3 regions of the Nocardia sp. NPDC005366 genome follow, and region 2 is predicted to be linked to each of the others. Evidence: riboswitches for the same ligand, from Rfam matches in the RefSeq annotation. Region 2 holds a riboswitch; each other region holds the start of a gene.
What was found. A riboswitch is a leader RNA that binds a small molecule or an ion and turns the genes downstream of it on or off. The one in region 2 is predicted to bind S-adenosylmethionine.
Positions count from the first base shown of each region.

Region 1: linked by a shared signal. The riboswitch ahead of ABZS43_RS05825 (aminotransferase class V-fold PLP-dependent enzyme) and the one ahead of ABZS43_RS19070 (rhodanese-like domain-containing protein) in region 2 are both predicted to bind S-adenosylmethionine.
Region 3: linked by a shared signal. The riboswitch ahead of ABZS43_RS07770 (bifunctional o-acetylhomoserine/o-acetylserine sulfhydrylase) and the one ahead of ABZS43_RS19070 (rhodanese-like domain-containing protein) in region 2 are both predicted to bind S-adenosylmethionine.

Region 1 covers NZ_JBEXFQ010000003.1:300,305-310,935, forward strand. Annotated here, with positions in the region: gene ABZS43_RS05815 (YbaK/EbsC family protein) at 1-240, shown strand, start outside; gene ABZS43_RS05820 (flavin reductase family protein) at 427-894, shown strand; gene ABZS43_RS05825 (aminotransferase class V-fold PLP-dependent enzyme) at 989-2,308, opposite strand; SAM riboswitch class IV at 2,354-2,467, opposite strand; gene ABZS43_RS05830 (MarR family transcriptional regulator) at 2,606-3,025, shown strand; gene ABZS43_RS05835 (Pls/PosA family non-ribosomal peptide synthetase) at 3,212-7,180, shown strand; gene ABZS43_RS05840 (M1 family metallopeptidase) at 7,180-8,535, shown strand; gene ABZS43_RS05845 (hypothetical protein) at 8,540-8,728, opposite strand; gene ABZS43_RS05850 (DUF2752 domain-containing protein) at 8,778-9,323, opposite strand; gene ABZS43_RS05855 (hypothetical protein) at 9,423-9,692, shown strand; gene ABZS43_RS05860 (alpha/beta hydrolase) at 9,939-10,631, shown strand, end outside.
Region 2 covers NZ_JBEXFQ010000015.1:133,297-143,927, forward strand. Annotated here, with positions in the region: gene pta (phosphate acetyltransferase) at 1-905, opposite strand, end outside; gene ABZS43_RS19040 (type 1 glutamine amidotransferase family protein) at 1,154-1,795, shown strand; gene ABZS43_RS19045 (MarR family transcriptional regulator) at 1,826-2,278, shown strand; gene ABZS43_RS19050 (RpiB/LacA/LacB family sugar-phosphate isomerase) at 2,393-2,839, shown strand; gene ABZS43_RS19055 (HAD-IIA family hydrolase) at 2,976-3,776, opposite strand; gene fgd (glucose-6-phosphate dehydrogenase (coenzyme-F420)) at 3,995-5,005, shown strand; gene ABZS43_RS19065 (O-succinylhomoserine sulfhydrylase) at 5,069-6,283, opposite strand; gene ABZS43_RS19070 (rhodanese-like domain-containing protein) at 6,280-6,696, opposite strand; SAM riboswitch class IV at 6,712-6,827, opposite strand; gene ABZS43_RS19075 (hypothetical protein) at 6,891-7,340, opposite strand; gene ABZS43_RS19080 (FAD-dependent oxidoreductase) at 7,726-9,141, shown strand; gene ABZS43_RS19085 (amidohydrolase family protein) at 9,222-10,091, shown strand; gene ABZS43_RS19090 (DUF456 domain-containing protein) at 10,145-10,627, opposite strand.
Region 3 covers NZ_JBEXFQ010000005.1:59,788-70,418, reverse strand. Annotated here, with positions in the region: gene ABZS43_RS07790 (isochorismatase family cysteine hydrolase) at 372-1,034, shown strand; gene ABZS43_RS07785 (hypothetical protein) at 1,087-1,638, opposite strand; gene ABZS43_RS07780 (DUF3017 domain-containing protein) at 1,903-2,148, shown strand; gene ABZS43_RS07775 (homoserine O-acetyltransferase) at 2,187-3,296, opposite strand; gene ABZS43_RS07770 (bifunctional o-acetylhomoserine/o-acetylserine sulfhydrylase) at 3,338-4,663, opposite strand; SAM riboswitch class IV at 4,753-4,863, opposite strand; gene ABZS43_RS07765 (TetR family transcriptional regulator) at 4,916-5,632, opposite strand; gene ABZS43_RS07760 (MFS transporter) at 5,781-7,274, shown strand; gene ABZS43_RS07755 (NADP-dependent isocitrate dehydrogenase) at 7,624-8,841, shown strand; partial or broken gene ABZS43_RS07750 (MFS transporter) at 8,960-9,131, shown strand; gene ABZS43_RS07745 (hypothetical protein) at 9,178-9,444, opposite strand; gene ABZS43_RS07740 (helix-turn-helix domain-containing protein) at 9,477-10,121, shown strand; gene ABZS43_RS07735 (lipid-transfer protein) at 10,324-10,631, shown strand, end outside.

The DNA of each region.
Region 1 (10,631 bases), on a different contig from region 2:
CGACGACTCGAGGGCACCCTCACCCGCGCCCCCGCCGATATGGTGCGCGAAGTCACCGGACAGCCGATCGGCGGTGTCGCCCCGGTCGGTCATCCCACCAACCTGCCCACCTGGGTCGACAACGCGCTGTCCGGGCATCGGGAAGTGTGGGCGGCGGGCGGTCATCCGAACACGGTGTTCCGCACGTCCTTTCGAGAACTCGTCCGGATCACCGCGGGTCTGCCGATCGATATGGATTGACCCGTCGCGCCGTGCCCCTGCGGCGGCGCGGTGGCTTTACGCCCATCGCGCGAACGACCACGCGACAGCCCGCGATCGGTCGAGCGGGCGTAACTTCGAACTGTGACCGAAGCACCACCGCCGGATGCCGGCGTCCAGATCCCCGACGATCTGAGCGGCATCACCGCCGAGCAATATCGCGCCTCGATGCGCCACTATCCCGCGGGCGTCACGGTGGTCACCTTGAATTCGGACAGCGGCCCGATCGGATTCACCGCGACCTCGTTCGCCTCGCTCTCGCTCGAACCCCCGCTCGTCTCCTTCAATATCGCCCACACGTCGTCCAGCCTGGACGCCATGCTCGGCGCGGACTCCGTTGTCATCCATTTCCTCGGCGAACACCAGCATCACCTGGCGCAGCGTTTCTCCCGTACCGCCGACGAACGTTTCTCCGACCGATCCCTGTGGACGACCCTCGACACCGGCGAACCGGTCCTGCACGGCACCCCCATCTGGGTCCGCGCCAGCGTCCACCACCGAATCCCCATCGGCGACCATACTTTCGTCGTCGGCCTGGTCACCCGGGTGCACGACAATACCGACGAGGAACCGGCCGCCGCGCCGCTGCTGTACTACCAGGGCCGTTACCACCGCCCTACGTCGCTGGACCGATAGCTCCGACGCACCCCGCGGGATTCGACCTCGGCGTCGAGCGCGTCCGGATCGATGTCCGCGAGCCGACGCGACCACGACTCACGACATAGGAATCTCAGCCCACGGCGCAGGGTGACGCGCCCCCGGTGTCGACGGTAGCGAACGGGCGGGTCTCCGGAGTCGGGTTCCAGTGCGATCCGGTGACGGCGTAGTTCCAGCCGGTGCCGGTTTCTACGAGGTCGGCCACGGCTTCTATCAGCCGGTCGACGTCGGCGGAGCAGGTGCCGAGGCCGATGCTGGCGCGTAGCGCGCCGTCGAGGCCGAGGCGGGCGAGCAGGGGGTGGGCGCAGAAGCGGCCGTCGCGGACGCCGATGCCGTGTTCTGCGGAGAGGTAGGCGGCGACGTGGCCGGGGGCGAAACCGTCGAGAGTGAAGGCGACGATACCGACGCAATCGGGGCTGTCGGACCACAGTCGCAGGAGTTCGACGCCGGGAATCGCGCACAGGCCGTCGCGGAGACGGTCGGCGAGCAGGCGTTCATGCGATGCGAGGGTTTCGGCATCGATATCGCACAGCGCCGCACAGGCGGCGGCCAGCGCAGCCGCGCCGAGCACATTCGGCGACCCCGCCTCGTGACGCTGCGGCGCGGGAGCCCACTCGGCCGAGTCCGCGCGCACCTCGCGCACCGCGCCGCCGCCCGCCAGATACGGCTCGGCCGCGTCGAGCCAGTCACGGCGGCCGACGAGAACACCCGCGCCGAACGGCGCGTACAGCTTGTGACCCGAGCAGGCCAGGTAGTCGATTCCCGTGTCGCGCAGGCTGATCCGGCGGTGCGGAGCCAACTGCGCCGCGTCGACCAGGATGCGCGCGCCGCACCGGTGCGCCACCTCGGCCAGACGTTCCAGCGGCAGCACCTCGCCGGTGACGTTCGACGCGCCGGTAATCGCCAGCAGCGCGGCAGGTTTGGCGCACAGCTCGGCGACAAGAAGCCGGATGGTCTCCTCGACGGTGTCGGCGGCCCGCACCACGCGACGTCCGTTCCTGGTCCACGGCAGGAAATTGGCGTGATGCTCGATGTCGAGCACGACGGTGTCGCCGGGCACGCATCCGGCGAGCAGGTTCAGCGAGTCGGTGGTGTTGCGGGTGAAGACCACGACCTGGTCGTCGGCGGCGTCCAGGAAAAGGCTCACCGAAGCGCGCGCGGATTCATAGCATTCGGTGGAGATCCGGGAGGCGTAACCCGCGCCCCGATGCACGCTGGCGTAGTACGGCAGCAGCTGCTGCACCCGGTCGGTGACCGCGGCCAGCGCAGGCGCACTGGCGGCGTAGTCGAAATTCGCGTAGGTGGTGGTTCCGCCCTGGACGAGCGGCACCTGGAGGTCATCGCCGGATACCCGGGCGAGGGGGGCACAGGTCTGGTCCACAACAGCAGTCATCACGTAATCCCGTCGACAGAGGGACTCGCAATCGAGGATTGTTCGAGTCCGCGCTTGCCGCGCCCGGTCGGGCGGCGGCCCGGTCGTCACCCGGAGCACCCCACCGCGGAGGAGGGTTGCCGACCAGCTAGCCGGGGCTTGACACTGGTACTCGTGACCTGATCCGAGATTGGCAGACGCACCACAGTCCTGTCAACAGGGACGTTCCGTGTCGACGGCGACACTCGATCACCTGCGTCCGTTCACCGCGGTCGCCCGTACGTCGTTTGCGCATTCCGGCGGTATGCGATGCGATCGATGCATCCCCCCGCGCTACTCCGCTTCCCGACCTACGTGCTCGGCAAGCTGCACAAGGCGGTGCGCAGCGAGATGGGCACGTCGCCGCGCGAGCACTGGGTGCTGGTCTACCTGGAGGAATTCGACGAGTTGTCCCAGCAGCAGGTATCCACCGCTCTCGGCATCGACCGCAGCGAAGTCGTCCGGCTGATCGACGGGCTCGAGCAGAACGGTCTGGTCGTGCGTACCCGCGACGCCGTCGATCGCCGCAAATACCGACTCTCCGTCACCGAGGCGGGCAGCGCCGAACGCCGCCGCACCGACGAACTCATCGAGGCGGCGGCGCAACGGGTCCTGCACCGCCTCGACGCGGACGAGCAGCGCATTCTGCATCGCCTCGCCCTCAAAGCGCTCGGCGAGGATCAGGCACTGAGCGACTGAATCCGGTATTTCGGCCGGTAGCGCGGTTGTCATCGGGACGAACCACCCGATCCGGCGACCATCGATCAGCCGATACCCCGGGTACCGTAGACCACTGGTCCCCGTGGTGTTTGCCCACTGGTAACCCTCTTGTGAAACAACGAACGATGAAGAGCAGGCAGGTCTATGAGAGGTGGACAGGACGTCATGCTGCAGCCGCAGGTCGATACCGCGGCGGGCGAGGGCCCGGATCCGCGGTCGATTCCCGATCCGCTATCGCGCGGCGCCCTTGCCCCGCCCGCCCGCACCCTGGTCGACATCCTCGCCGCCACCGCCATCGACCACCCGGACGCCCCCGCCATCGATGACGGGGACGTGGTCATCGGCTACTCCGAACTGCTGACCGAGATCGACGCCGTCGTCGCGCGCCTCGCCGCGGCCGGAGTGCGAGCGGGCGACCGCGTTGGCGTCCGCATGCCCTCGGGCACCAACGAGCTCTACGTGACGATTCTGGCCGTGCTGCACGCGGGCGCCGCCTACGTGCCCGTCGACGCGGACGATCCGGACGAACGCGCCAGGCTGGTCTTCGGCGAGGCGGAGGTCACCGCCGTTGTCACCGCGGACGGTATCGAAACGACCTCCGCCGCAGCGGAATCCGATGGCACGACGGCGCCGCCCGATCCCGCTGACGACGCGTGGATCATCTTCACCTCCGGATCCACCGGAACGCCGAAAGGTGTCGCGGTGACCCATCGCAACGCCGCCGCGCTCGTCGACGCCGAGGCCGAGCTGTTCCTGCGGGACGCGCCGATCCGTCCCGGTGACCGCGTGCTCGCCGGACTCTCGGTCGCCTTCGACGCCTCCTGCGAGGAGATGTGGCTGGCCTGGCGGCACGGCGCGTGCCTGGTCCCGGCCCCGCGCGCGCTGGTCCGGACCGGGGCCGACCTGGGTCCATGGCTGGTGCGGCGCGAGATCAGCATCGTCTCCACCGTCCCGACATTGGCCGCCACCTGGCCCGCCGAGGCGCTCGAGTCGGTCCGGCTGCTGATCTTCGGCGGCGAGGCGGTACCCCCGGAACTCGCTGAACGCCTTGCCGGAAAAGCGGATTCGGGACGCGAGGTGTGGAATACCTACGGTCCCACCGAGGCGACGGTGGTGGCGTGCGCGGCCCTGCTCGACGGAAAGTGGCCGGTGCGCATCGGCCTGCCGCTGGACGGCTGGGATCTGGCCGTGGTCGATCCGGCGGGCAATCCGGTGGGCGAGGGCGAATCGGGCGAGCTGGTCATCGGCGGAGTCGGGCTTGCCCGATATCTCGACCAGGACAAAGATGCCGAGAAATACGCCCCGCTACCGTCACTGGGCTGGGAACGCGCCTACCGCAGCGGCGATCTGGTGCGCAACGACAGCGCCGGACTCGTGTTCCTCGGACGCGCCGACGACCAGATCAAAATCGGCGGTCGCCGTATCGAACTCGGCGAGATCGACAGCGCACTACAACACCTGCCCGGCGTGACCGGCGCCGCCGCGGCGATCCGAAGTACCAAGGCGGGCAATAAGATCCTCGTCGGCTACCTGACCGGACCCGACGCGGACTACGACCTCAAAGCCGCCAGAGACCGTCTCGCCGAACAACTTCCGGCTCCGCTGGTACCGCGTCTGGCCGTCGTCGCCGAACTGCCCACGCGCACCTCCGGCAAAGTCGACCGCGACGCGCTGCCGTGGCCGCTGCCGAAACAGAAGGACGCCGAGGCCGAAATCGGACTCACCCCGACCGCCCTGTGGGTCGCGGGCCTGTGGGATGCGCTGCTCGGCGCCGAGACACCGAGTCCCGATACCGACTTCTTCGATGTGGGCGGCGGCTCACTCGCCGCCGCGCAACTGGTGGCCGCGCTGCGCGAACGCTATCCGCATATCACTGTCGCCGAACTGTACGACCACCCGCGACTCGGAGCCCTCGCCGATTATCTCGACGACAGCGCACCCGTGGCCACCGCCGAAGTGCGCCACGTGCGCCCGACCCCACTGCCCGCCCAGGTATTCCAGGTGCTCGCGACGATTCCGCTGACCACCCTCACCGGACTGCAATGGCTCACCTGGCTCGCCATCGTCGGCAATATCGCCGCGTGGTCGGGCTCGCTGCCGTGGCTGCCGCATCTATCGTGGTGGTGGGCGTTCATCGCCTTCCTGCTGTTCATCTCCCCACCCGGCCGAATGGCCCTGTGCGCCCTCGGCGCCCGACTACTGCTCGACGACGTGAAGCCGGGCAGTTACCCGCGCGGGGGGCACGTGCACCTGCGACTCTGGACGGCGGTGCGGCTCTCCGAGGCCAGCGGCGCGGAGAATCTCTCCGGCGCACCGTGGATGGTGCCCTTCGCGCGGGCACTCGGGGCGAAGATCGGCAAGGGCGTCGACCTGCATACGCTGCCGCCGGTGACCGGCATGCTGGAACTCGGCAACGGGTGCAGCGTCGAACCCGAGGTCGATCTCTCGGGGTACTGGATCGACGGTGATCTCGTGCATATCGGTCCGATCTCCGTCGGGGCGGGCGCGGTCGTGGGTTCGCGCTCGATCCTGCTGCCCGGCACCAAGATCGGCAAGAATGCCGAGATCGCACCGGGATCCGCTGTCTCCGGCAAGGTCAAGGCGGATCAGGATTGGGCGGGCTCGCCCGCGGTGAAGGTCGGCAAGGCCAGGCATCGCTGGCCCGACGAGACCCCGGCACGCGCCGCGCACTGGGTCGCGATCTTCGGCGTCACCTCCATGGTGCTCGCGTCGGTCCCCATCCTCGGTCTGGCCGCGGGCGGCGCGTTCATCGCCTGGTGGATCCGCGACACCACCACATTGACTGCCGGGCTCGGACGCGCGTTCGCCATTCTTCCCGTCGCCACGCTGCTCAGTCTCGGCGTCTACGCCGCGGTGACGATTATCGCGGTGCGGCTGTTCAGCATCGGATTGACGGAGGGCTACCACCCGGTCCGCAGCCGGATCGGGTGGCAGGCATGGTCCACCGAGCGCCTGCTGGATTCGGCGCGCACCTTCCTGTTCCCGCTCTACGCGAGTCTGCTCACCCCGATGTGGCTGCGATTGCTCGGCGCGAAGGTCGGCCGAGGGGTCGAAGCGTCGACCGTGCTGCTGCTGCCCAAATTCACCACCGTCGCCGACGGCGCCTTCCTGGCCGACGACACCATGATCGCCGGTTACGAACTCGGCGGAGGTTGGCTGCATATCGGTGAGTCCAAAGTCGGCAAACGCGCCTTCCTCGGCAATTCCGGGATGACAGCGCCCGGGCGGCGGGTACCGAAGAACGGACTCGTCGCGGTGCTGTCCGCCGCGCCGTCCAAAGCCAAGGCGGGTTCGTCCTGGCTGGGCAGCCCCCCGGTGCGCTTGCGGCGCGCCGCCGGAGACGGTGATACCGAACGCACCTTCGACCCGCCGCTGCGGTTGCAGATCGCGCGCGCCGTCGTGGAGACCTGCCGTCTCATCCCCGTCCTGGTGACCTTCGCCATCGGACTCGGCGTGCTTTTCACCCTGGCCTGGCTCGCGCAACTGCTCGGCCACATACCCGCCGCGCTGCTGAGCGGCGTGGTGCTGCTGGTCGCCGGCGCTGTCGCCTGCGGTAGCGCGGTCGCCGCGAAATGGGTGATGGTCGGGCGGATCCGGGCCTGCGAGCATCCGCTGTGGAGTTCGTTCGTCTGGCGCAACGAGGTGGCCGACACCTTCGTCGAAACCGTCGCCGCGCCGTGGTTCGCCCGCGCCGCCACCGGAACGCCCGTGCTCAATCTGTGGCTGCGAGGACTCGGCGCGAAAATCGGACGCGGGGTATGGTGCGAGTCCTATTGGCTACCGGAGGCGGACCTGGTGACACTCGGCGACGGCGCGACCGTGGAACGCGGATGCGTTGTGCAGACCCATCTCTTCCACGATCGGATCATGGCGATGGATACCGTCACCCTCGGCGAAGGAGCCACCCTCGGCCCGCACTGCGTCGCGCTTCCCGCCGCCGTGATCGGGGCGGGCGCGACCATAGGACCGGCCTCGCTGGTCATGCGCGGTGATGTGGTGCCGCCGTCCACTCGGTGGTGGGGTAATCCCATCGCACCCTGGCCCGGCGCCGAATCCATTGCCCCCGAAGCGAATACCGAACCGGAAGCGGGCCGAGCGAAAGCGGCACGGTGATGCCGAACAAGTTCTACGACGCGCCGATCGACGAATACCTACCGCAGAACGGCAACCGCGGTTACCGCGTCTCACGATACGAACTCGAACTGGCCTACCGGGTCGCCAGCAACCGCCTCGCCGGGCGGGCCGAAATCACCGCGGTCACCACCGAGGTCCGTCCCCGCTTCGCCCTCGACCTGTCGCAATCACTGCCGGTCACCAAGGTTTTCGTCAACGGCGCCAAGGCATCGAAGTACACCCACCAGCACGGCAAGCTGGTGATCACACCGCAGCAACGCATTCCGGCGGGCGGGGTGCTCGCCCTGCTCATCCTCTACGGCGGCACACCGAAGCCGGTGCGCGGGCCGTGGGGTGAGGTGGGCTGGGAGGAGTTGACCGAGGGCGCGCTGGTCGCGAGTCAGCCCAATGGCGCGGCGTCCTGGTTCCCCTGCGACGATCACCCCAGCTCCAAGGCCAGCTACCGCATATCGATCACCACCGACACCCCGTACTACGCGCTCGCCAACGGAACACTGGTCGGCAAGCAGACCAAGGCCAGCCAGACCACCTGGATCTACGAGCAGCCCGAACCGATGTCGAGCTATCTGGCCACCATTCAGATCGGCCCCTACCGCAAATTCCGCCTCGGGCCCACGCAGAACCCGGTGCCCATGTACGCCGTGGCTCCGGCCCGGTTGCGCGCCAATTTCGAACACGATTTCGCCAGGCAACCGCAGATGATGGACCTGTTCGTCGAGAAGTTCGGCCCGTACCCGTTCGGCGACTACACGGCGGTGATCACCGACGACGAACTCGAAATCCCGGTCGAGGCGCAGGGCATCTCGGTATTCGGCGCGAACCACTGCGACGGCCGTCGCGGTTCGGAACGGCTCGTCGCGCACGAACTCGCCCACCAGTGGTTCGGCAACAGTCTCACCATCCGGCGATGGCGCGATATCTGGCTGCACGAGGGTTTCGCCTGCTACGCGGAATGGATCTGGTCGGAAGCCTCCGGCGGACCGACGGCGGATCAGCAGGCAAGGGCAGCGCGTCACAACCTGTTCCGGCAGCCGCAGGACATCGTCGTCGGCGATCCCGGCCCGCAGCGCATGTTCGACGACCGCGTATACAAACGCGGAGCGTTGACACTGCACGCGTTACGGCTGGAACTCGGGGATTCGACGTTCTTCGATCTGGTGCGCGAATGGACGGCCAGATATCGGCACGGCTCGGTCACCACCGAAGAATTCACCGACCTGGCCGGGCATTACAGCCTGGCGCCGTTGCGCCCGCTGTGGGACACCTGGCTGCACGCACCGGTGCTCCCCCCGCTACCGCCGCAGGGCGGACAGGCGACGACCTCGCTGCGCTGACACGTCAGAAGACCAGGTAACGGGCGGCGAGTTCTTCGATGAGCGGATCATCCTCGGCCACTGCGGCGAGTGCGTCCAGATCGGTCTCTATCGCGATGCGGCGCGGATCGTCGTGCTCGGTGTCGGGCACGCCGTCCTCGGCGAGTTGACGCAACAACTTGGTACGCACGCGCTGTCTCAGTGAGTCGCTCATACTCGAAGCTTGCCCCGTCAGCGATGCCGGTACCAGGCTGCCCGCCGAATCAGAGCGGCGCGAGCCAGGAACCCCACGGCGTATTGCGGAGTACGGAGTACACCGCGATCAGGGACAGCAGCACCCACATCGTGCCGCGTTCCATTTTCGGCACGACCAGTCGTGTGCCGCGCCAGGCGTGCACCGCCCACGCGCCGACCCACACGGTCAGGCCGAGAATCAGCGGAATCGCGATCAGACTGCTGTGCAGCGAGTCGATGATCCGGCCGTCGGTCAGGTTGTGCACGGCCCGCATACCGCCGCAGCCGGGGCAGTACATGCCGGTCAGCGTGTAGAACGGGCAGTAGCCGTACGACCCCTCCTCGTGCGGATCCCGGAAGTGCAGCAGCGCGAGTGCGCCGATACCCGCCCCCGCCGTCAGCAAGGGCAGCGGCATCGCGCGCCACCCCCGATGCTTGGGCGGCGTCAGATATTTCCCCGACCCCGATTCCGCATCCGATCCGGGTGCGACATGCGTGCTCTCCACGAAGAACAACGGTAGCCGCGGCGGACCGATCACCGCCAGCGCGATACGGCTCCAGTGGAGCGAAATCATGTCTCCGAGCGGGCCGCATCGCATCCCCCGTGTCGGTCCAGATAGCGAACATGATCAATTCCATTCCGCGTTTTCCCAGCTGACACTACAATTTCGGCCGTGGACGCCGCTGGTTTTACCCGGCTCGACGGATGTAGGGTCAGCACGGCTCGCAAGCTCGAATTCGGGAATGTGGGCCACTGGCACGCCGCCCAGGAAGGCGATACCGCAGGCGTGGTCGCGGTGGAAATCGATCCGGGTGACGGCAGTTCGGTCGTAGTGTTCGTCCACGCGCCGCACAGACGTGACGCGCCCGACGATTTCCACCCGAACGACCAGGTCTGTCTGGTCATCCCGGATGCGGTCGCCGAACTCCTCACCCTCGACTGATCTCGTCGACTCGACACTCCACACCCGCCGGGTCGCGGGAAGGTCGAGCAGTAGCACGGCGCCGTTCGGACAAGACGACATCGGCCCGCGCGTTCAGGCCGAGATCTTTGCTCCAGAGGCAGTGTTCGCCGTACCGAATATCGGGTATCCAACGTTTCGAGCCAGGATTTCCGCCATCGAGCGCTTGCACTAGCAAGCACCCCAGCTTGCATTGTAATGTGGCGGCAGACACAAAGGAGTGCTCGAATGCTGGTCACGTCGATGAAGACGCTTGCGGGCCTACGTGGAACCGAACCGCTCACCGCGGCCTACCGCGCTGGATTGCGGAGTCGCACTTACACCACTGCCGCACTGAACAAGCCCGCCGCCCCCCACGACGTCATCCCCGTGACCACCGCTGACGGCGCCGACCTCCGGGTGCACGTCTACGGTCCCGCGGACGGCGAGACCATCGTGCTGGTCCACGGGTGGAGTTGCAGCATCGAGTACTGGAACCCCCAGATCAACGCCTTCGCCGATCGCTACCGCGTCGTCGCCTACGACCAGCGCGGCCACGGCGAGAGCGGGTTGGGCCGCGCCCGCCTCGGGGCCGCCACGTTCGCGGGCGATCTCGCCGCCGTCCTCGACGCCACCCTGCCGCGCGGCAAGCGTGGCGTACTCGTCGGCCACAGCATGGGCGGAATCACGTTGCAGGCGTGGGCCGCCCGGTATCCCGACCAGGTCGCCGAAAGAGCCTCCGAAGTCGTGCTCGTGAATACCGCCGCCAGCGAGATCCGGCACGAAACCGATATGCTCCCGGTGCTCAACAAGCCGTTGTCGGTGACGACCCGCCCGGTGACCATTCTCGGTGCCACCATCCGCATGCCCTCCCCCATCGCCGAGACGATGTTGTTCTCCCCCATTCCGCTGCCCGGCGGATGGCTGGTCAACGCGGTCTTC
Region 2 (10,631 bases):
GGTTTGAGGCCGTCCATCAATCGCGCGACGGCGGGATGTGGCAGCATGCCGCCGTTCATGATGATGCCGGCCAGCGAGGGGAAACCTGCCGCCTCGTGCGCGTTCACGACACTGAGCAGCACATCGGAGCGATCACCCGGCGCGATCACCACGACACCGTCGGTGAGACGTTCCAGGATATGTTCGGCCGTCATGCCGCCGACCATGATCTTCAGCGCTTCCCGGTGCAGCAGTTCCGGATCGCCGCTGTACATTTCACCGTCGACGGCGGCGCACAGTTCGGCCATGGTCGGCGCGATCAGCAGGGGAACTTCCGGCACCGTCCAGGACGGCACGTCGAAATTGCCCAGGGCCGAACGAACTTCGGCGAGTTCGTCGGGCGGGCAGCGGTTGGCGATGATCGCGACCAGCTGCGCGTGCTCCTGTTCGAGTTCGGAGACGCACAGGTCGACGAGATGTCTCACCTCGTCGGGGGTGCGGTCCGCGCCGCGGACGACCAGCAATATCGGTGCGCCGAGATTCACCGCGATCCGCGCGTTGAAGCGTAGTTCGCTCGGGCTGGCGACATCGGTGTAATCGCTGCCGACCACGACCACCGCGTCGCAGACTTTCGCGACCTCGTGGAAACGCATCACGATTTCGCTGATCGCGGCATCCGGATCGGCGTGCACCTGCTCGTAGGTGACGCCGACGGCCTGGGCGTAGTCGATATCGGCCGTACTGTGCTCGAGCAGCAGTTCCAGGATGTAATCCGGCTCGGTGGTCGAGCGGGTGATGGGGCGGAACACCCCGACCCTGGCGGTGCTCGCGCACAGCATCTGGAGTACGCCGAGCGCGACGGTCGACTTTCCGGTGTCGCCTTCCGGCGAGGCGATGAACACGGTGGACGGAGCTGAGTCGGCCATATCGCCGAGCTTAATGAGCGGTAACGGCCGGTGGCCGCCGGAACCCGGCAACTATACGAAGAATCACGTACCGACCCGAACGGTCATGGCAATTCGCTATAGCGTCCCGATTCGTCGAGATCGCCGACGCCTGTTCCGCGACCGCGACCGCATCGATTGCGATCCGCGCATGGTCGCCCTCACCCGCGCCCGACCCCCGTCCGCTGCCGCCATTGACAGCATCCTGTCAAGAATGACAGCATGCTGTCATGACTCCGAAGACGGTACATATGGCGGTTTACGACACCCTGGCCGATTGGGAGGCCGGTGCGGCTACCGCGCATATCAACAAACGGGAGTGGCAGGTGACGCCCGGCGCGTACGAAGTGAAAACGGTGGGACGCACCCGGGATCCGATCACCACCATGGGTGGGATGCGGATCGTGCCGGATCTGGCGCTCGAGGAACTGACGCCGCAGCAGAGCGCGATGCTGATCCTGCCCGGCGCGAACCAGTGGATCAGCGGCGAACTCGCCGACCTGGAGGCGAAGGCGCGAGAATTCGTGGCGGCGGGCGTGCCGGTCGCTGGCATCTGCGGTGCGACCTTCGGCCTCGCACGCGCGGGCCTGCTCGACAACAGGCGGCACACCAGTAATGCGGCCGTATTCCTCGACTACAGCGGTTACGCGGGCGCCGAGCGGTACGTCACCGAACTCGCGGTGACCGACGACAATGTCATCACGGCGTCCGGAACCGCGCCGTTCGCCTTCGCGCGCGAGATCCTCCGCTGTCTCGGGGTCTACGAGCCGCATATCCTGCAGGCGTGGTACCGGCTGTACGCGGACAACGATCCGGCGGCCTACGTGGTGCTGGACGAGTACGAACGCGCGAGATCGGCAGAGCAGAAGTGAGTGAGACGCACTCCCCCGTCGAATGCCGACATGCCTGAGTCCGGCGATCAACAACTCTTCAGCACCGCCGCGATCACCTCGTTCCGGCTGAACGGCCAATTCCTCGCCATCGCCGAGGAATTGGCCGCCCCCGCCGGGCTGACGGCGGCATGGTGGCAGGTACTCGGCGCTATCCTGCGCGAACCACTGCCGGTCGCGGGCATCGCCCGCGCCATGGGCATCACCCGCCAGAGCGTGCAACGCATCGCGGACCTCCTTGTGGACAAGGGCCTGGCCGAATACCGGCCCAACCCCGCGCACCGACGGGCAAAATTGGTCGCGGTGACCGAGCGCGGACGCGCCGCGATCGGACGCATCGATCCGGGGCACGCGGTGATGGCCGACCGGCTCGCCGCCGAACTCGGCCAGCGACAGTTCGCCGAAACCGTCGCGGTACTGACCCGGTTGTCGGCCGCCCTCGACGCGATCACAGACCGTCCATGACCGCAGCACTGCCCCGCCCAGCGGGTGACATCATCCGCGCGAGCGCGTGGCACCGACCGCATCCACATGCGCGTACGCACCGTCGAATCCCCTGCCGCTCATTACCCTTGGCGCATGCGGATATCTGTTGCTGCCGACGAGCGAACCGGGATCGCCGAGGAGGTGGTCGGCGAACTCGCGCGCAGGGGGTTCGACACCGTGGTGCACGGCGCGCTGTCGGAGAGCGAACGTGATGACTGGGCGTGGGCGAGCGAGGCCGTCGCGCGTGACGTAGCGGAGGGGCGAGCCGATCAGGGCATCGTGTGCTGCTGGACCGGAACCGGTGCGTCGATCGCCGCCAACAAGGTGCCGGGAATCCGGGCGGCGCTGTGCGCGGATGCCACGACGGCGGCCGGTGCCCGCACCTGGAACGACGCGAATGTGCTCGCGCTGAGCCTGCGGAGCACATCGGTCGCCGAACTCACCGAGATCCTGGACGCGTGGTTCGCCGGTCGGCCGAGTACGGAATCGGACGACCGGGCGAATATCGCGTATCTGACAGAGATCGAGGGCGGCCACTGAACTTTCAACGCCGCCCCTTTTCGACGCCGCCCCTTTCAGCGCCGCCCCTTTCAGCGCCGCCCTTTCAGCGCCGCCCTTTCAGCGCCGCTCTTGAACGCCGCCCTTGAACGCCGCGTCCCGTTCCTTTCCGCGTCGCTCAGTCGCCGAACGGCCGCGACGTCCGCCCGACGAGATCGGCGACGGAATCGATCACCGCCGTCGGCCGGTAGGGATACTGCTCGACCGATATCCGCGTCGAGATACCGGTGGTCACCAGGATCGTGCGCATCCCCGCTTCCAGGCCGGAGACGATATCGGTATCCATCCTGTCCCCGATCATCACGGCGGATTGCGAATGCGCGCCGATGCGCCGTAGCGCCGACCGCATCATCAGCGGATTCGGTTTGCCGACGTAGTACGGCTCCTTGCCGGTCGCGCGGGTGATGAGCGCGGCGACCGAACCGGTCGCGGGCAGCAGCCCGTCGCGCGAGGGTCCGGTCGCGTCGGGATTGGTCGCGATGAAGCGCGCACCGCGTTCCACGAGCCGGATGGCGGTGGTGATGGCCTCGAAGGAATAGGTGCGGGTTTCGCCGAGCACCACGTAATCGGGATCGCTATCGGTCAGCACATAACCGATTTCGTGCAGTGCGGTGGTGAGGCCGGACTCACCGACCACGTACGCGGTGCCGTTGGGGCGCTGATCGTCGAGGAAGGTCGCGGTGGCGAGCGCCGAGGTCCAGATCGCCTCCTCCGGGATGTCCAGGCCGCTGTGGCGCAGCCGGGCCTGCAGATCACGCGGGGTGCGTATCGAGTTGTTGGTCAGCACCAGGAACGGGATCTCCTTTGCCCGCAATTCGGCGAGGAAATCGTCGGCTCCGGGAACGAGATGATCCTCGTGGACCAGCACCCCGTCCATATCGGTGAGGTAGGACAGGATCGGCTCGTCGTCTGCGGTCACCGGTCAATTATCGGCTACCCGATTCGGCCGACGCCGGGCGACGCCGCGCGGGCCGCCGAGCGCGCCCCTGCACACAGTCGCCGAGCGGGCTGGCTATGGTCGAGTACGGCCGTACCGCCGCACGCGGCGTCTGTGTGGGACACCCGCGCGCGGCCGGAACCGGTGTCGGAAATACCCGCACCGGATGCGTGGCAGCGAAGCGAAGGAGTGGCGCACATATGAGTGGTCTCAAACTCGGATACAAGGCGTCGGCGGAACAATTCGGACCGCGTGAACTGGTGGAGATCGCGGTGCTGGCCGAGCAACACGGACTCGACAGCGCGACGGTGAGCGATCATTTCCAGCCGTGGCGGCACAAAGGCGGGCATGCCCCGTTCTCGCTGGCCTGGATGGCGGCGGTGGGTGAGCGCACCCAGCGCATTCAACTCGGCACCTCGGTGCTGACCCCGACCTTCCGCTACAACCCCGCGGTGATCGCCCAGGCCTTCGCCACCATGGGCTGTCTGTACCCGGATCGCGTCATGCTCGGTGTCGGCACCGGTGAGGCGCTCAACGAGATCGCGACCGGCTACACCGGCGAATGGCCGGAATTCAAGGAGCGTTTCGCCCGGCTGCGCGAATCCGTCGACCTGATGCGGGCGCTGTGGACCGGCGACCGCACCGATTTCGACGGCCAGTACTACAAGACGGTCGGCGCCTCCATCTACGACGTGCCCAAGGGCGGTATTCCCGTCTACATCGCGGCGGGTGGCCCCCTGGTGGCCCGCTACGCCGGTCGCGCGGGCGACGGCTTCATCTGCACCTCGGGCAAGGGGATGGATCTCTACACCGAGAAACTGCTGCCCGCCGTCGCCGAGGGCGCGGGCAAGGCCGGACGCACCGTCGACGATATCGACCGGATGATCGAGATCAAGATCTCCTACGACACCGATCCCGAACTGGCACTGGAGAACACCCGCTTCTGGGCGCCGCTGTCGCTGACCGCCGAACAGAAGCACAGCATCACCGACCCGATCGAGATGGAAACCGCCGCCGACGCGCTGCCGATAGAGCAGATCGCCAAGCGCTGGATCGTGGCGAGCGATCCCGACGAGGCCGTCGCCCAGATCAAGCCGTACCTGGACGCCGGGCTGAACCACCTGGTCTTCCACGCCCCCGGCCACGATCAGCGCCGGTTCCTGGAACTGTTCGAACGTGACCTCGGCCCCCGGCTGCGGGCGCTCGGCTGAGCTGATAGACGAAGAACCCCATCCCGGCCGGGATGGGGTTCTTCTCGTCTGCGCCGGGCGATTTCAGCGCAGCGCGCGCTCCAGATCCCCGAGGAGGTCGTCGACATCCTCCAGGCCAACCGAAATGCGGACAACACCGTCGGACAGACCGATGGTGGCGCGGCCTTCCGGGCCCATCGCACGGTGGGTCGTGGTGGCCGGATGGGTGATCAGAGTTTTGGAATCGCCGAGATTGTTGGAGATATCGACGATCCGCAACCGGTTGAGCACTTCGAAGGCGCGTTTCTTCGCCTCGTCCGCCGGCGCGTCGAGTTCGAACGTGACCACCGTGCCGCCGCCGCTCATCTGGCTGGTCGCCAAGGCGTGCTGGGGATGCGATTCCAGATACGGGTAGCGCACCCAGCTCACCGAATCATTGCCCTCGAGGAAGCGCGCGAGCTTCAGTGCCGATTCGGTGGAATGGCGCACCCGCAGCGGCATCGTCTCCAAACCCTTCAGTAGCGTCCACGCGTTGAAGGGGCTCAGCGCCGGACCGGTATGGCGCATCAGGTTCTTCACCGGACCGTCGATATAGTCCCGCTCGCCGAGGATGGCGCCGCCGAGCACGCGGCCCTGGCCGTCGATATGTTTGGTGCCGGAGTACACGAGAACGTCGGCGCCGAGATCGAAACCGCGCTGCAGCAGCGGGGTGGCGAAAACGTTGTCCAGCACCACCTTCGCGCCCGCCGCGTGGGCGAGTTCGCTGACCTTGCGCACATCGACCAGGGTCTGCATCGGGTTGGCCGGGGTCTCGAAGAACACCGCCTGCGTCGGCACCGACAGCGCCTGTTCCCACTGGTCCAGATCCTCACCGTCGACGAAGACGGTTTCCACGCCCCAGCGCGGCAGGATCTCGTTGCACACCACGAAACAGGATCCGAAGAGACTGCGCGCGGCCACCAGTCGATCGCCCGCGCTCAACAGCGCTCCGAGCGAGGTGAATACGGCCGACATACCGCTCGCGGTGGCGAAGCACGCCTCCGCGCCGTCGAGCAGGCGCATCCGCTCCTCGAACATGGCGACCGTCGGATTGCCGTAGCGGGAGTAGACGAAATGTTCGACGTCGCCGGTGAACGCGGCCTCGGCCGCCTCCGCGCTCTCGTAGACGAAGCCGGAGGTCAGGTACAGCGCCTCGGAGGTCTCCTCGAAACCGGAGCGGCGCAGGCCGCCCCGCACCCCGAGGGTGGCCGGGCCGACATCATCGGGTAGCGGCTTGTCGAAGGCGCCGCCGGTGATCACGACTGCCGCCAGGGCAGGCCGGTGGCCCGCCAGCCTTCGCCGCCGCGGTGGCCCGTGCTGTCGAGACCGCCCTCGAAACCGTCGAGCACGTTGTAGGACGGGCCGATGCCGAGTTCGGTCGCGAGATTCGCCGCATGCGCCGAACGCTGACCGGAACGACACAGGAAGACCACGGGCGCTTCCTGATCGCGCGCTTGCAGGGCCTTACCCAGCTGGTCGGCGAATTCGGTATTCCGCGCGCCGTTGCTGTCGACCCATTCGATCAGCACGGTCGGCCGCTCGATCGAACTGGTATCCGGCACGCCGACGAAGCGCCATTCCGCTTCGGTGCGCACGTCGACCAGAACGGCTTCGGGATGTTCCCGCAGTATTTCCCACGCCTGCTGGGGGGTGATGTCACCGGCATAACTCATGTCGAACCTCCTGTGAATCCGCACTTGCCACACCCGTTTTCGGCGCGCGGCCAGGTCGTCACCCGGAGCACCCCACCGCGGAGGAGGGTTGCCGACCAGCGAGCCGGGGCTTGACGCTGGTTCTCATGACCTGAACTGAGATTGCCCGTCGAGCGGGCGACATGTCAAACACCGATTCGCGACACGCGGGCAGGTCATCCGCAGACGATCCACTTGTCGCCGGATCGGGTGAAGTTCCAGGTCTCGGTGGTCTCGCGGCCGTCGACCCGCACGGTGACGGCCGCCTTCGCCCGATCTCCGTTGACGGACTGATCCGCGACTTTCGGTATCTCTATTGAGCTTCCACCGGCGAACTGACCCGCCAGCGGCGACTTGCCCTCCTCGAAGCCCTCGCACGCGACTCCGGGCGGCGGCGACTGATCACTGGCGTTACGCGCGCTCACGTAGTTCTGCGCGGCCCCCGCTATCCGGTCGGCTTCTGTGACATTTTTCTCAGCGGGTGAGAGCAGCCCGCCCGCCACGATGGCGACGAGCACGACCGCCGCGAAGACCGCGGCCGCGATGAACGGCGCCATGGTGCGCTGATCGGTCTGGTCGAGCACGATCGCTTCGTCGTCCTCGGGGTCGGGGCGCTGCTCGGTCATGCCTCGATCATCCCTGGTCGGCGCCGCTATCCGACACCCGACCCCGCCGCACCCGGCCGCACCGGCGCGAGCGCGCGTCAGGCACGGACGGAAGGGACCTCGGTAGGCTGGTGTCACGGGTCGTCGGTGATCGCCGGGAGGCGTGGCATCCGTTCAGTTCACGACACCCTGAGAGGGCCCATGACATGCCACCGATAGAATCGCGGGACTGCGGCCTGCTGTCATAGCCATATGAGAGCTCACCGTCGTAGCGACCTGGGGGCCGTGCAGTCACGAGCCAGCAGCACCAGCGTCACGCACCGCGAGGTGCGCCGGAACGACGCGTGAACTTAGCCTAAGCTAAGTCAAACGCCATTAATTTCGACCATAAGGGTGCGCGGAAGAGATGACCGAACAGAGTGCAGCAGCAACGAGCGGTGCAGCTCAGGCGGCCCGCCCGCTCCGCATCGCGATCGTCGGCGCGGGACCGGCCGGCATCTACGCCGCCGACGCGTTGATGAAGTCCGAGGCCGATGTGAGCATCGACCTCTACGAGCGCATGCCCGCGCCGTTCGGGCTGATCCGCTACGGCGTCGCACCCGACCACCCGCGGATCAAAGGCATCATCACCGCCCTGCACAAGGTGCTCGACAAGGAGCAGGTCCGACTGCTCGGCAATATCGACTACGGCACCGATATCACCCTCGACGACCTGCGTCGCTTCTACGACGCTGTCATCTTCTCCACCGGCGCCAACGCCGACCGCGCGCTGGACATCCCGGGGATCGGCCTGGACGGTTCCTACGGCGCGGCCGATTTCGTCTCCTGGTACGACGGACACCCCGACGTGCCGCGCACCTGGCCGCTCGACGCGGAGAAGGTCGCCGTGCTCGGCGTCGGCAACGTCGCGCTCGACGTGGCGCGCGTGCTGGCCAAAACCGGTGACGAACTGCTTCCGACCGAGATCCCGCCGAACGTCTACGAGGGCCTGAAGGCCAACAAGGCGATCGAGGTCCACGTCTTCGGGCGTCGCGGCCCGGCCCAGGCCAAGTTCACCCCGCTGGAACTGCGCGAACTCGACCACTCCCCGACCATCGAGGTCATCGTCGACCCCGAGGACATCGACTACGACGAAGGCTCCGAAGCCGCCCGCAGGCATTCCAAGCAGGTCGACATGGTTGCCAACACCCTCGAACAGTGGGCCATCCGCGACCAGGGCACCCGCCCCCACAAACTCTTCCTGCACTTCTTCGAATCGCCCGCGGAAATCGTCGGCGACGAGAACGGCAAGGTGGTCGGTCTGCGCACCGAACGCACCCAGCTCGACGGCACCGGCAACGTCAAGGGCACCGGCGTCATCAAGGACTGGGATATCCAGGCCGTATACCGCGCGGTCGGCTACCTGTCGCAGAACATCACCAACCTGCCCTTCGACGACCAGGCGGGCACCGTGCCGAACGAGGCCGGACGCGTGCTCCAGGACGAGGCCGCCGACGGCGCGGCCCGTTTCATGCCCGCGACCTACGTCACCGGCTGGATCAAGCGCGGCCCGGTCGGCCTGATCGGTCACACCAAGGGCGACGCCAACGAAACCGTGGCCTGCCTGCTCGACGACGCCGAGGGCTTCATCCCCGCCGCACAGCCCGAACTGGACGCGGTCACCGATTTCCTGGAGTCCAAGGGCGTCCCGTTCACCACGTGGCAGGGTTGGTACCGGCTCGACGCCCACGAGCGCGCACTCGGTGAGCCGGAAGGCCGCGAACGCGTCAAGGTCGTCGAGCGCGAAGACATGCTGCGCGCGAGCGAACCGCACAAGGTCTAGATCCGTCGCCGTCGCGGCGGTCGCACATGCGCGCGACCGCCGCCACAGCGCGAACTCCGTCACTGAGGCATTCTGTACAGGTGTTCGATGCCCATGTCCACATCTTCGACCCGCGGTTCCCGCTGGCCGAGAACGACGGCTACCTGCCCGACGTCTTCACCATCGCCGACTATCGAAAGCGTATGTCGCGCTTCGATGTCCGCGGGGGCGCAGTAGTCACCGGTTCGTTCCAAGGCACCGATCAGAGCTACCTGAAGGCGGCGCTATCGGAGCTGGGCGAGGGCTGGGTCGGTGTGACCGCGCTCGACCTGGAAGCGACCGACGACGAGATCATCGAATTGGACCGCGCCGGAGTGCGGGCGCTGCGCTTCAACGTCAAACGCGTCGCCGCCGACATCACCGCCATGACCCTGCAGGCGCTGCGCGCCCACGACCTGGTCGGCTGGCACGTGGAGGTCTACATCGACGGCAAGATGCTCACCTCACTGCAACCGGTCATCTCCAAACTCCCCGCCTTCTCCATCGATCACCTCGGCATGTCGGACGAGGGCCTGCCCTATCTGCTCGACCTCGTCGACCGCGGCGCGCGCGTGAAGGCAACGGGTTTCGGCCGCGTCTCGATGAACGTCGCCGACACCCTGCGCCGCATCCACGCGGTCAACCCCGAGGCCCTGATGTTCGGCACCGACCTGCCCGGCACCCGCGCGGGCCGCCCCTTCCGCGATTCCGATGTCGACCTCATCTGCGATGTCGTCGGGACCGATATGTTCGCCGTCCTCGAGGACAACGCCCGGCTGTTCTACCGACTGCCTGTGCATCGGCGCGACGACGTCGACCCGAACCCGACGATCCCACTGCACAAATCCGAACAGCCCACGCTGCCCCTGCGCCGCGACGATCTTCCGAAGCCCTCCGACGACACCATTCCCTTTCCCGCCATCGAGAGGTGAGCCGCGTCCGCCCTCGGCGAAAGTTGTTCAGCCCCGGTCGTCCCATATAGGGGTTACGTGATGATCAGCCCGATCACCCACGCGCCGGAGGCCAGCAAGCCGCCGAGAAGTTCGACCAGCATGGACAGCCCGACGCCCTCGAGCGCGTGTTTGGTTGCCTGCCAAGCCTGTTGGTTCTCCCCGAGCCGCTGCAATTCCGAAAGATAGACACCGAGAACGAATCCAACGAACAGGCCGACGAACGGGATGACGAAGAATCCGACGACGCCGAGGACGGCCCCCAGGAACAGGGCACGATTGGAAACACCCGCGTCCTTCATCTTGCGACCGGGCCACGTGTATTTCACGATCGCCGACACCACGAGGAATACCGCACTGACGGCGAAGATCGTCCACGCGGTCGCACCGCCGGTCAGGAATGCCCACACCCCGATCGCGCCGAAGATCAGAATCGCTCCCGGCAGGATCGGAACGATGATCCCCACCAGTCCGACCAGAATAACGAGGCCGACGACGACCTCTCCCCACACGCTCACCGCT
Region 3 (10,631 bases), on a different contig from region 2:
TGGTCGCTGTCCGTCGATGAGTTGGTCAGTCGGGTAGCTGGTCGTCAGGGCGTTCTGGTGACGACGGCGTCGGGAAGCGAAATCGCTTTGGTCTGGCCCAGTCATGCCGGCCGGTCGGCCGTCGATGTGATCCCTCTGGACGATCGGAGTGACCCCGAGCGCATCGTTCGGGAGATTGTGTCCGAAACCGCCGTCAGCACGAATGAGATCGCGAAGGTGGTCTAGCTGCCGTCTCGCCGTTGAGGTAGATCGGGGCACGTGCCATCGAGGTATCGCACAGTGTCGCTGGACGTACAGTGGTCGGAGCCCGATCGGATCGCCGTGGACAGCGGTCATCCCGGAGAACACTATCGATGTAAGGAGCGGGGACGATGCGGTTCGGCAACGGACTCGACATACCCGAAGGACTCGCCGACGTGTGCGCACCGGACCGAATGGCGGTGCTCGTATACGACATGCAGGTCGGGGTGTTGTCGCAACTGAGCGACGGACCGCAGATCATCGAGCGGGTCGTGCGGCTGGTCGAGGCGGCGCGGCGCGGCGGCTATCCGGTGATTTTCCTGCGCCACTTCTTCTTGCCACCTCGACTCAGTGGCGTATTCGGTCTGCGTATGGCGATGAGCTGGCAGCGGGTCGAGACCGTCGAAGAGTTGAAACCGATCCTGCAGCGCGACACTCCGTCCTTCGAGTTGGTTCCCGAGTTACGACCGCAGGCGGATGAGATCGTCTTCGACAAGACTTCGATGTCGGCGTTCGAGGGCACTCCGCTGGCCGCTACGCTGCGCGACCTCGGTATCGGCAGCTACGCCATTTGCGGGGTGGCGTTGGAGATCGGCATCGCGCCCACCGTCGCGCATTCCACCGACCTGGGATTCGTGCCGGTGGTGATCGCTGACGCCTGTGGCGGGAAGGACAAGGAGGCCATGGCGAGGGCCTACGACGAATTCGCCTTCCAGGGGCACGCGATGGTCACTGACGTCGACACGATCACACCGCTTCTGGCGAACCGACCGGATCAGGCGGCGATATTCTGATTCGATGTGAATCACCTGCGGCTCGTGGCACATCGGCGATGAAGCGGGTCGATCAGTTGTGGCAGGTGTCCTTGTCGTTGTAGAGCAGCATCTGGGTGACCTTCGCCTCGGGCGGGCTCTCGGATCGAATGCCGAGGAAACCGTAGTGGGCGGGGTGGCCGGGGACGTCGGCGGAACTCCAGTTATGACCGAGTTTCAGGGTGGGGTAGGCGGTGCGCACCTGTTCCAGGGTGGAGCCGACTGTGATGCCCTCGGGGGTGTGGGCGGGCAATTTGTTGTGCGTGATCGCGACGATTTCGCCCTGGTTGTAGAAGCCGCTCCAGCCCGCGGCGGCGGTGTAGCGGCCACATCCGGGCGGGTCGCCGCCCATGTCCTCGAGTTTCGCGATCTCCCCGGTGGCCTTGGCATCGGTGACGCTCATGCCGAGCCGGATCTTCCCGTACCCGAGCGGCCCGAAGTCGGGCAGCGGCGGTGCGACGGTGGTCGATGACGCCACGGAATTCGGTGTCGCCGACTCGGCCACGGTGTCCCCCGAACAGCCTCCCGCGCCGCCGAGGGCGGTCGCCAGCACCACGAAGGTCATGACGGCACGATTGATTCGCATGGTCTTCCCCCGATTCGTCCCCGATGATCGAGGTTCCGCCAGATCTGCGGGCCCCGTATGCCGCGCCCAGTCTGGTACGGCCGACGGTCACCGGTCAAGGGGGCCGAGCGCCGGTCGGGCATCGGGCGCCGAGTTCGTCCTCGGGGTGAGGGCCGGGTGCTCGTAGGGTCGGGGTCTGCAAGAATCGGGGGCGTGACCGATGTCGAATCGCCCGCGGGAAGGAAGCCGAGCGCAGGCGAACAGTTCCTGCGCTGCCATCTGCCGATGGTCGTGGTGACCCTGGTCATCGTGCTGGCCGTGGTCTTCGTCGCCTCCGATCGGTGGCGACGTGGCGCGCTGTTCTTCGGGGGCGCCACCCTGCTCGCGGCGGCGTTCCGGCTGTGTCTGCCGACCGCGCGCGTCGGACTGCTCGCGGTGCGCAGCAGACCCTTCGATGTGGCCGCCCTCGGATTGCTCGGCTCCGCCATCGTGACCATCGCCGCCACGATCAGCACGGTCGGCGTCGGCTGACCAGCCCCGGGCTGGTGAGGAACCAACCCCGGTACCGCTCAGCGATGTTCGCGTGCCAGCCGCATGGTTTCGATCAGCAGTTTCGACACCGCGGCGGCCTCGGTCAGGAATCCGTCGTGCCCGTCCCTGGAATGCACGATCTCCAGCCTGTCGCAGCCGGGTAGCGCGTCGGCCAATTCCTGCTGTGTCCGTAGGGGATACAGCCGATCGGAGTCGACGCCGCCCACCACGCACGGGACCGGGGTCGAGGCGAGCGCCGCCGCGACACCGCCGCGCCCGCGGCCGACATCGTGCCGGTTCATCGCCTCGGTGAGCAGGACGTAGGTGGCGGGATCGAAACGGCTACAGAGCTTTTCGGCCTGATGGTCCAGGTAGCTCTGCACCGCGTAGCGACCACCCCGCCACGGATCTTCCTCGTCCTGCGCGTGATTCTCGAAGCGGTGATCCAATTCGGACTCGGTGCGGTAGGTCAGGTGCGCGATCCGCCTCGCGATGCCCATGCCGGTCATCGGGGCGCGATCGGTGTCGTGGTAATCACCGCCCTGCCAGTCCGGATCGGCCTTGATGGCGGCGATCTGGGTGGTCTGGGTTCCTATCTGGTCGGCGGTGGCGCGCGCGCCGACGGCGAGCACCAGGGCCGCCGCCACTCGTTGCGGTGCTTCGATCATCCATTCCAGCACCCGCATGCCGCCCATCGACCCGCCGACCACGGCGGCCAACCGGTCGATGCCGAGCAACCGCGTCAACGCGATCTCCGCGGTCACTTGATCGCGGATGGAGATCTCCGGAAACCTTGCGCCCCACGGCTTTCCGTCGGAAGCGAGGGAGGAGGGCCCGGTGCTGCCCTTGCAGCCGCCGAGCACATTCGTCGCGATCACACACCACTCGTCGGTATCGAGCGGCGCACCGGGGCCGACCATGCCCTCCCACCAGCCCGGCTGCGGGTGGGCGTCGTCGGGCCCGCCGACCACGTGTGAATCACCGGTCAGCGCGTGCTCGACCAGTACGACATTGTCCAGCGCGGGGGAGAGCTCACCCCAACGTTGCACCGCGAGAAGCACGTCGGGGACGACGGCGCCGTTCTCCAGCGCGACATCCCCGATGGCGATCACGCCGAGCCGCCCGTCCGGCGGTGGCAGAAGTGTCACACCGGTCGCTGGACGGGTGGTGCTCGGCTCGGCGCTCACGGTCACGAGGTCGCCGCGAAACCGGCGCGTAGATCGGCCAGGATGTCATCGATGCCCTCGATGCCGACGGCGAGACGTATCAGTCCCGGTGTCACGCCCGCGGCCAACTGCTCCTCGGGTGTCAGCTGCGAGTGGGTGGTCGAGGCCGGATGGATCACCAGCGAGCGCACATCGCCGATATTGGCGACGTGGCTGTGCAGTGTCAGCGCGTCGACGAACTTCTTGCCCGCGTCGATCCCGCCGCGCAGGTCGAACGCAACGATCGCGCCCGCACCCTTCGGGGCCAGCTCCTTGGCGCGCGTATGCCACGGCGAGGTGGGCAGGCCAGCGTAGAAGACGGCTTCGACGTCCGCGTGCTCGGTGAGGAATTCGGCGACGGCCTGAGCATTGGAGACATGCCGTTCGAGTCGCAGGCTCAGCGTTTCGATGCCCTGAGCGATCAGGAACGCGTTGAACGGCGAGATCGCGGCGCCGAGATCGCGCAGCAACTGCACGCGCGCCTTCAGCGCGTAGGCCGGTGCGCCGAGATCGGCGAAGACCGCGCCGTGGTAGCTCGGGTCGGGTGTGGTGAAACCGGGGTAGCGAGCCGCGCCGTTCTCGTCGCGCACCGTCCAGTCGAAGTTGCCGCCGTCCACGATCACACCGCCGATGGCCGTGCCGTGCCCGCCCAGGTACTTCGTCGCCGAGTGCACGACGATGTCGGCGCCGTGGGCAAGCGGCTGGATCAGGTACGGCGTAGCGACGGTGTTGTCGACGATCAACGGCAGCCCGGCCGCGTGGGCCACGTCCGCGACACCGCGGATGTCGAAGATGGCGCCGCTCGGGTTGGCGATGGTCTCGCCGTAGAGGGCTTTGGTGTTCGGCCGGATCGCGGCCCGCCACTGCTCCGGATCGTCCTGGTCGTCGACGAAGGAGACCTCGATGCCGAGTTTGGGCAGCGAGTAGTGGAAGAGGTTGTAGGTGCCGCCGTAGAGCTGCGGGCTGGAGACGATGTGATCGCCCGCCGAGGCCAGGTTGAGGATCGAGTAGGTCTCCGCCGCCTGCCCCGAGGCCACCAGCAGCGCGGCCACTCCGCCTTCCAGCGCGGCGACGCGCTGTTCCACCACGTCCTGGGTGGGGTTCATGATCCTGGTGTAGATATTGCCTGGTTCGGCCAGACCGAACAGCGCCGCGGCGTGCGCGGTGTCGCGGAATGCGTACGAGGTGGTCTGGTAGATCGGCAGGGCCCTGGCGCCGGTGCTCTGATCGGGGGACTGGCCCGCGTGGACCTGTTTGGTCTCGAAGGACCAGGCGGCCGGATCGATCGGGGACGCGATGGGTTCGCTCATATCGTTCTCCAAATGGGGGGTTGTTCGCCGGACGAACGGGTTATCGTATTGCGGGCGACGGACAACAACACATTTCGGGATCCTCCTGAACAGCGCGCTTGCTCCCGGCCTTCGGGAACCCGGTCATCACCCGGAGCACCCCACCGCAGCTGGAGGGTTGCCGTCCAGCGAGCCGGGGCTTGGCGCTGGCACTCATGACCTGACAAACATGGTAACCGGCGGTCGGGCAACGCCCGAATCCCGTTGGAAATATCACGCGGAGTCGAGCGGGCGCGCGTGCGAGCAGATGCGTCGGAGCTCGTCGTACGCGGTGAGTACCGCGGCGCGGGCGGCGCGGGCGGCGGTCTGCGGGTCGCCGTTGACGACCAGTTCCTCCGAATCCGCCATCGCGATATGACACAGCATCTGCCAGGTCGCCACCACCAGCCGGACCGGAAGCGCGTCGGGCGCCGTGCCCGCGCGTTCGGCTAGGCAGCGACTGATCGCCGTGGTCTTGGTCTCGCCGAATTCCAGGGCGCGCGCGTTAACCGTCTGGCTGCTGCGAGCGATCCGCTGCATTTGCTGGAACTGCCGGAAGGATGTGCTGTCCCCGGCGGTGGCGCGGTCGATCATGTCCAGGTAGGCGTTGCACAGCGCGGGCAGGTCGCCGTCGGTGCTTGGTTGTTGCCGCAGCGCGGTGGCGACGCCCTCGCCGAAGTCGGCGACCGGTCCGAGGACGATGTCCTCTTTGGTCTCGAAATATCGGTTAACGGTGCGCGGCGAGACGTCGGCGGCATGCGCGATCTGCTCGACCGTCGTCGCGTCGAACCCTTGGGCGTCGCACAGGTCGAGCGCCACTTCGATGATTCGCGCACGGGTCTGTATTTTCTTGCGCTCGCGCAGGCTCGGTCCCCGTCCGCACCGACCATCGGCCGGGTCGTTGGCGCGGGCGTCGGCCGCCGCGGCGATCGGCGCTGATGAGTCGAGCATGTCCGCATTCTATCGCACGGCGCCCAGTCGCTGTCCGCAACCGACAAATGTCCGATTGCGACATTTTTCTCTTGACGCCAATTGTCTGACGGTGACAGGATTGGCCGAATTGATCCGAGAGTCCAGCACTTCGAACGAGGAGACCGAGATGACCGACACCGCATCGGTGGCCGAAGCACCGGAGAAACGGGGGAGTTCCGCACGCTGGCTCGCCCTCGCAGTCATCGCGTTGGCGCAGCTCATGGTGGTTCTCGACGCCACCATCGTGACCATCGCACTGCCCTTCGCACAACGTGATCTCGACATCAGCGATAGCAACAAGCAGTGGATGCTCACCGCGTACACGCTGATCTTCGGCGGTCTGCTGCTTCTCGGCGGCCGCATGGCGGACTACCTGGGCCGTCGCCGGATCTTCATGGTCGGCCTGATCGGCTTCGCCGCCGCGTCGGCGCTGGCGGGCCTCGCGCAGAACGGGGCGCAGCTCTTCGCGGGCCGCGGCCTGCAGGGCGCTTTCGCCGCGCTTCTCGCGCCCGCCGCGCTGTCACTGCTCTCGGTGACGTTCACCGAGGCGAAGGAGCGGGCGACGGCCTTCTCCATCTTCGCCGGCATCTCGGCGGGCGGCGCCGCGATCGGCCTGCTCGCGGGTGGCGCGCTCACCGAATACGCCTCGTGGCGGTGGACGCTGTTGGTGAATACCCCGATCGCGATCATCGCGCTGGTCGGCGCGTTGACCTTCGTCGTCAGGGATGTGCCCGCACCGCGCACGGGCGGCTACGACGTGCCCGGCGCGATCACCGTCACCCTCGGTCTGATCGCCATCGTGTACGGCTTCAGCCGTGCCGCGGAAGCCGGCTGGACCTCGGCCGGCACGCTGGGGCTGCTCGCCCTCGGTGTCGTGCTGCTCGCGGTATTCGTCGCCGTCGAGCAGCGCTCGTCGAATCCGCTGCTTCCGCTGCGTATTCCGGGTGAGGTCAACCGGGGTGGCGCGCTGCTCGTGGCGCTGCTGGTTCCGATCGCGATGTTCGCGATGTTCCTGTTCCTCAGCTTCTACTTCCAGAACACGCTGGGGTACACGCCGCTCAAGGCCGGTGTCGCCTTCCTGCCCTTCCCGATCGGCATCGCGATCTCCGCGGGTATCACCAGTAGCCTGCTGCCCAGATTCGGCCCCCGTCCGCTGATGCTGACCGGCGCCGTCCTCGGTGTCATCGGCCTGCTGTGGCTCGCCCAGCTGAGCTTCGGCGACGGCTACGCGCTCAGCGTGCTGCCCGCCCAGTCGCTGATCGCGCTCGGCATGGGTCCGCTGTTCGTCGGAATGCAAGCCGTTGCCCTGCATCAGGTCGAGGAACGGGATTCCGGTGTGGCCAGTGCGCTGCTGAACGCGGCGCAGCAGGTCGGCGGCGCGGTGGGCACCGCGCTGCTCACCACGATCTCGGTGCAGGTCGCCAAGAATTATGTGATCGACAATCAGGGTCTCGGCGATCTCACCGCGCGTGCCTCCATCCACAGCTACGACGTCGCGTTCTACGTCGGCGCGGGCTTCTTCCTCGCCGCTGTCGCGGTGGTCGCGCTGATGATCAGGGATAAGCCGGAGAATCTGATCGAAGGGGCCGAGGAGGGTGTGAAGGTTCCGATGACGGTCTGACTCGAGGGGATGCGAGGGTCCGTGCGCCGGGTTGGGCGCGCGGACCCTCGTCGCTTTCTGCGGGTCGGTGCGATCCATGCGTGACCTGCGCGGACGTGGTCTGGATCACCCAATACCTACCTGCGAGTAATAACTAACGCCGTTACCCGGGTACGCTGCGAGGTTGCGCACAGTGGCACCTCCCCGCACGGTGAGCACATCACCAGCAGTACGCTTGTCTTGTTTTGCCACACGTCCCGCCGACAAGACGGGACATATACGTTGTCTGTTGGAACAGCTGGGGTCCGCTCACAAGCGTGTTCGCCTGGCCGTGCAATGAGGGCACCATCCTAGGAGGACACGAAGATCCATGTCCAAGATCAAGGTTGAAGGTACCGTCGTAGAACTCGACGGCGACGAGATGACCCGGATCATCTGGCAGTTCATCAAGGACAAGCTGGTCCACCCGTATCTCGACGTGAACCTCGAGTACTACGACCTGGGAATCGAGTACCGGGACAAAACAGACGACCAGGTGACCATCGATGCCGCGAACGCCATCAAAGAGCACGGTGTCGGCGTCAAATGTGCCACCATCACCCCGGATGAGGCCCGGGTCGAGGAATTCGGCCTGAAGAAGATGTGGCGCTCGCCCAACGGCACCATTCGCAACATCCTGGGCGGAACCATCTTCCGCGCGCCGATCATCATCTCGAACGTGCCGCGTCTGGTCCCCGGTTGGACCAAGCCGATCATCATCGGCCGCCACGCGTTCGGCGATCAGTACCGCGCCACCGATTTCAAGGTCTTCCAGGCCGGTACCGTCACCCTCACCTTCACCCCTGACGACGGCAGCGAGCCGATCGTGCACGAGGTCGTGAAGATGCCCGAAGAGGGCGGCGTCGTGATGGGCATGTACAACTTCCGCAAGTCCATCGAGGACTTCGCCCGCGCGTCGTTCAACTACGGTCTCGCGCAGAACTACCCGGTGTACATGTCCACCAAGAACACCATCCTGAAGGCCTACGACGGCATGTTCAAGGACACCTTCCAGGAGGTCTTCGACGCCGAGTTCAAGACCCAGTTCGACGCGGCAGGTCTCACCTACGAGCACCGCCTCATCGACGATATGGTCGCCTCCTCCATGAAATGGGAGGGCGGCTATGTCTGGGCCTGCAAGAACTACGACGGCGACGTCCAGTCCGACACCGTCGCCCAGGGCTTCGGCTCGCTGGGCCTGATGACCTCGGTGCTGCTCACCCCGGACGGTCGCACCTGCGAGGCCGAGGCCGCACACGGCACGGTGACCAGGCACTACCGTCAGCATCAGCAGGGCAAGCCGACCTCGACCAATCCGATCGCGTCGATCTTCGCCTGGACGCGCGGACTCGAGCATCGCGGCAAGCTGGACAACACCCCCGAGGTGATCGGCTTCGCCCAGACCCTCGAGGATGTCGTCATCAAGACCGTCGAAGGCGGCCAGATGACAAAGGACCTCGCGCTGCTCGTCGGCGGCGACCAGGGCTACCTGAGCACCGAGGAATTCCTCGGCGCGCTCGACGAGAACCTGGCTCGCGCCCTGCGCTGAGCCGGAGCATCGGGGGTGAGTGATGCGCTCACCTCTCCGGCGCTGGACGTCCCAGCGCCGGGTCGACACGGGCACCCGCCCACCGTGTGGTGGAACGGGTGCCCGAGCTGTTTCCCGAGCCCTCGCGCTCGGGGGTTTCGGCATCGCTACGACCGAATTCGTCACCATGGGTTTGCTGCCCGATATCGCCGAGGCCATGCACGTCTCCGAGCCGACGGCAGGGGCATGCGGTATCGGCCTACGCGCTGGGTGTGGTGCTCGGAGCGCCGGTGATCGCGGCGCTGGCAGCGGCCACGTTGGCTCCCGTAGGGCAGCGTGCCAAGGCGGTTGCTGCGGTTATGCTGGAAATGAGCGCCGCCAACGTCGTCGGCGTTCCTGGTCCCGATCGGCGCGGCGGGCGCGGCGCTCGCTCCCGGCCTGCGAACCCGGCTGATGGATGTCGCCGCCGACGCGCAGACCCTCGCCGCCGCCCTCGGCTACACCGCACCCGCCGCGGTCGGTGCGGGCTCGGCGGTGCTGGGCGGTGCCCTGTTCACGCTCACCGTCCGGGCTGCCCGCCGCCACCTCGTCGAAGCGCACGGCCGCCCGAATGCCGTAGAACATACAGGACTGTATGTAAGTGTAGAATCATCCGAATGACCAGGACCGATGCCCCGAAGCCGCAGCGCCGTACGCAGGAACAGCGCAGTAGTGAAATGCGGACGCGGTTGTTGGACGCGACGATCGACTGTCTGGTGGAGTACGGGTACGCGGGGACGACGACGCCACGGGTCGCCGAGCGGGCGGGGGTCACCCGTGGTGCGCAGGTCCACCATTTCGGATCCAAGGCCGACCTGGTGGTTGCGGCCATCAGTCATCTCGCGCAGCGGCGTGCCGAAACCGCGATGCGGGAGATGGATCGGGTGGTGATCGGCGCCGATCCGGTCGACGCGGCCCTCAACGTCCTCTGGGAATTGCATCAGGGGCCGCTGTTCATCGCGACGGCCGAGTTGTGGGTGGCGGGGCGAACCGATCCGGTGCTGGCCTCGGCGATGGAGAAGGTCGAGCCGTTCGTGAACAACGCGGTGCTGATGGCGGTGGCCCGGTTCGTGCCGGATGAGATGCGCCGCAAGGAAGCTCGCGATTTCGTCTACACCGCGATGGACGCGCTGCGCGGCATCCTCGTCGCGAATTTCATCGACGCAGATTCCGGGCGGGCACGCCGTCGCTGGCGTCGCGCCTGCGTGCACCTGCGTGGCATCGCCAACGCGGCGCTCACGGAGTCCCACTCCGCCGGCTGAACGAGCCGCGGCCGACCACATACGCGATCAGCTGTATGTAGCGCAGTCGCGCACTTATCGCAGGCAGCTTGATGTGCCCGGAGAAACCCGGGATACCTGTCTTGCGCAGTTACATACATGCTTGTATGTTTGTTATCAGTTCGGTTCACACGGATCCGCCACGTCATCCGCGAGGTGCGGGCGGCCAACCTGAGGGAGTTCGATGGCGAACAAGGTCTACGTGGTCGGCGTCGGCATGACGAAATTCGAAAAGCCGGGTCGCCGCAAGAACGAGGACGGCACCGGCTGGGATTACCCGGACATGGCCAGGGAATCGGGCACCAAGGCGCTCGCCGACGCCGGAATCGACTATCGAGAGGTCGAGCAGGCCTATGTCGGATACGTCTACGGCGAATCGACCTCGGGGCAGCGCGCGGTCTACGAACTGGGGATGACCGGCATTCCGGTGCTCAACGTGAACAACAACTGTTCCACCGGTTCGACCGCGCTGTTCCTCGCGGCCCAGGCCAT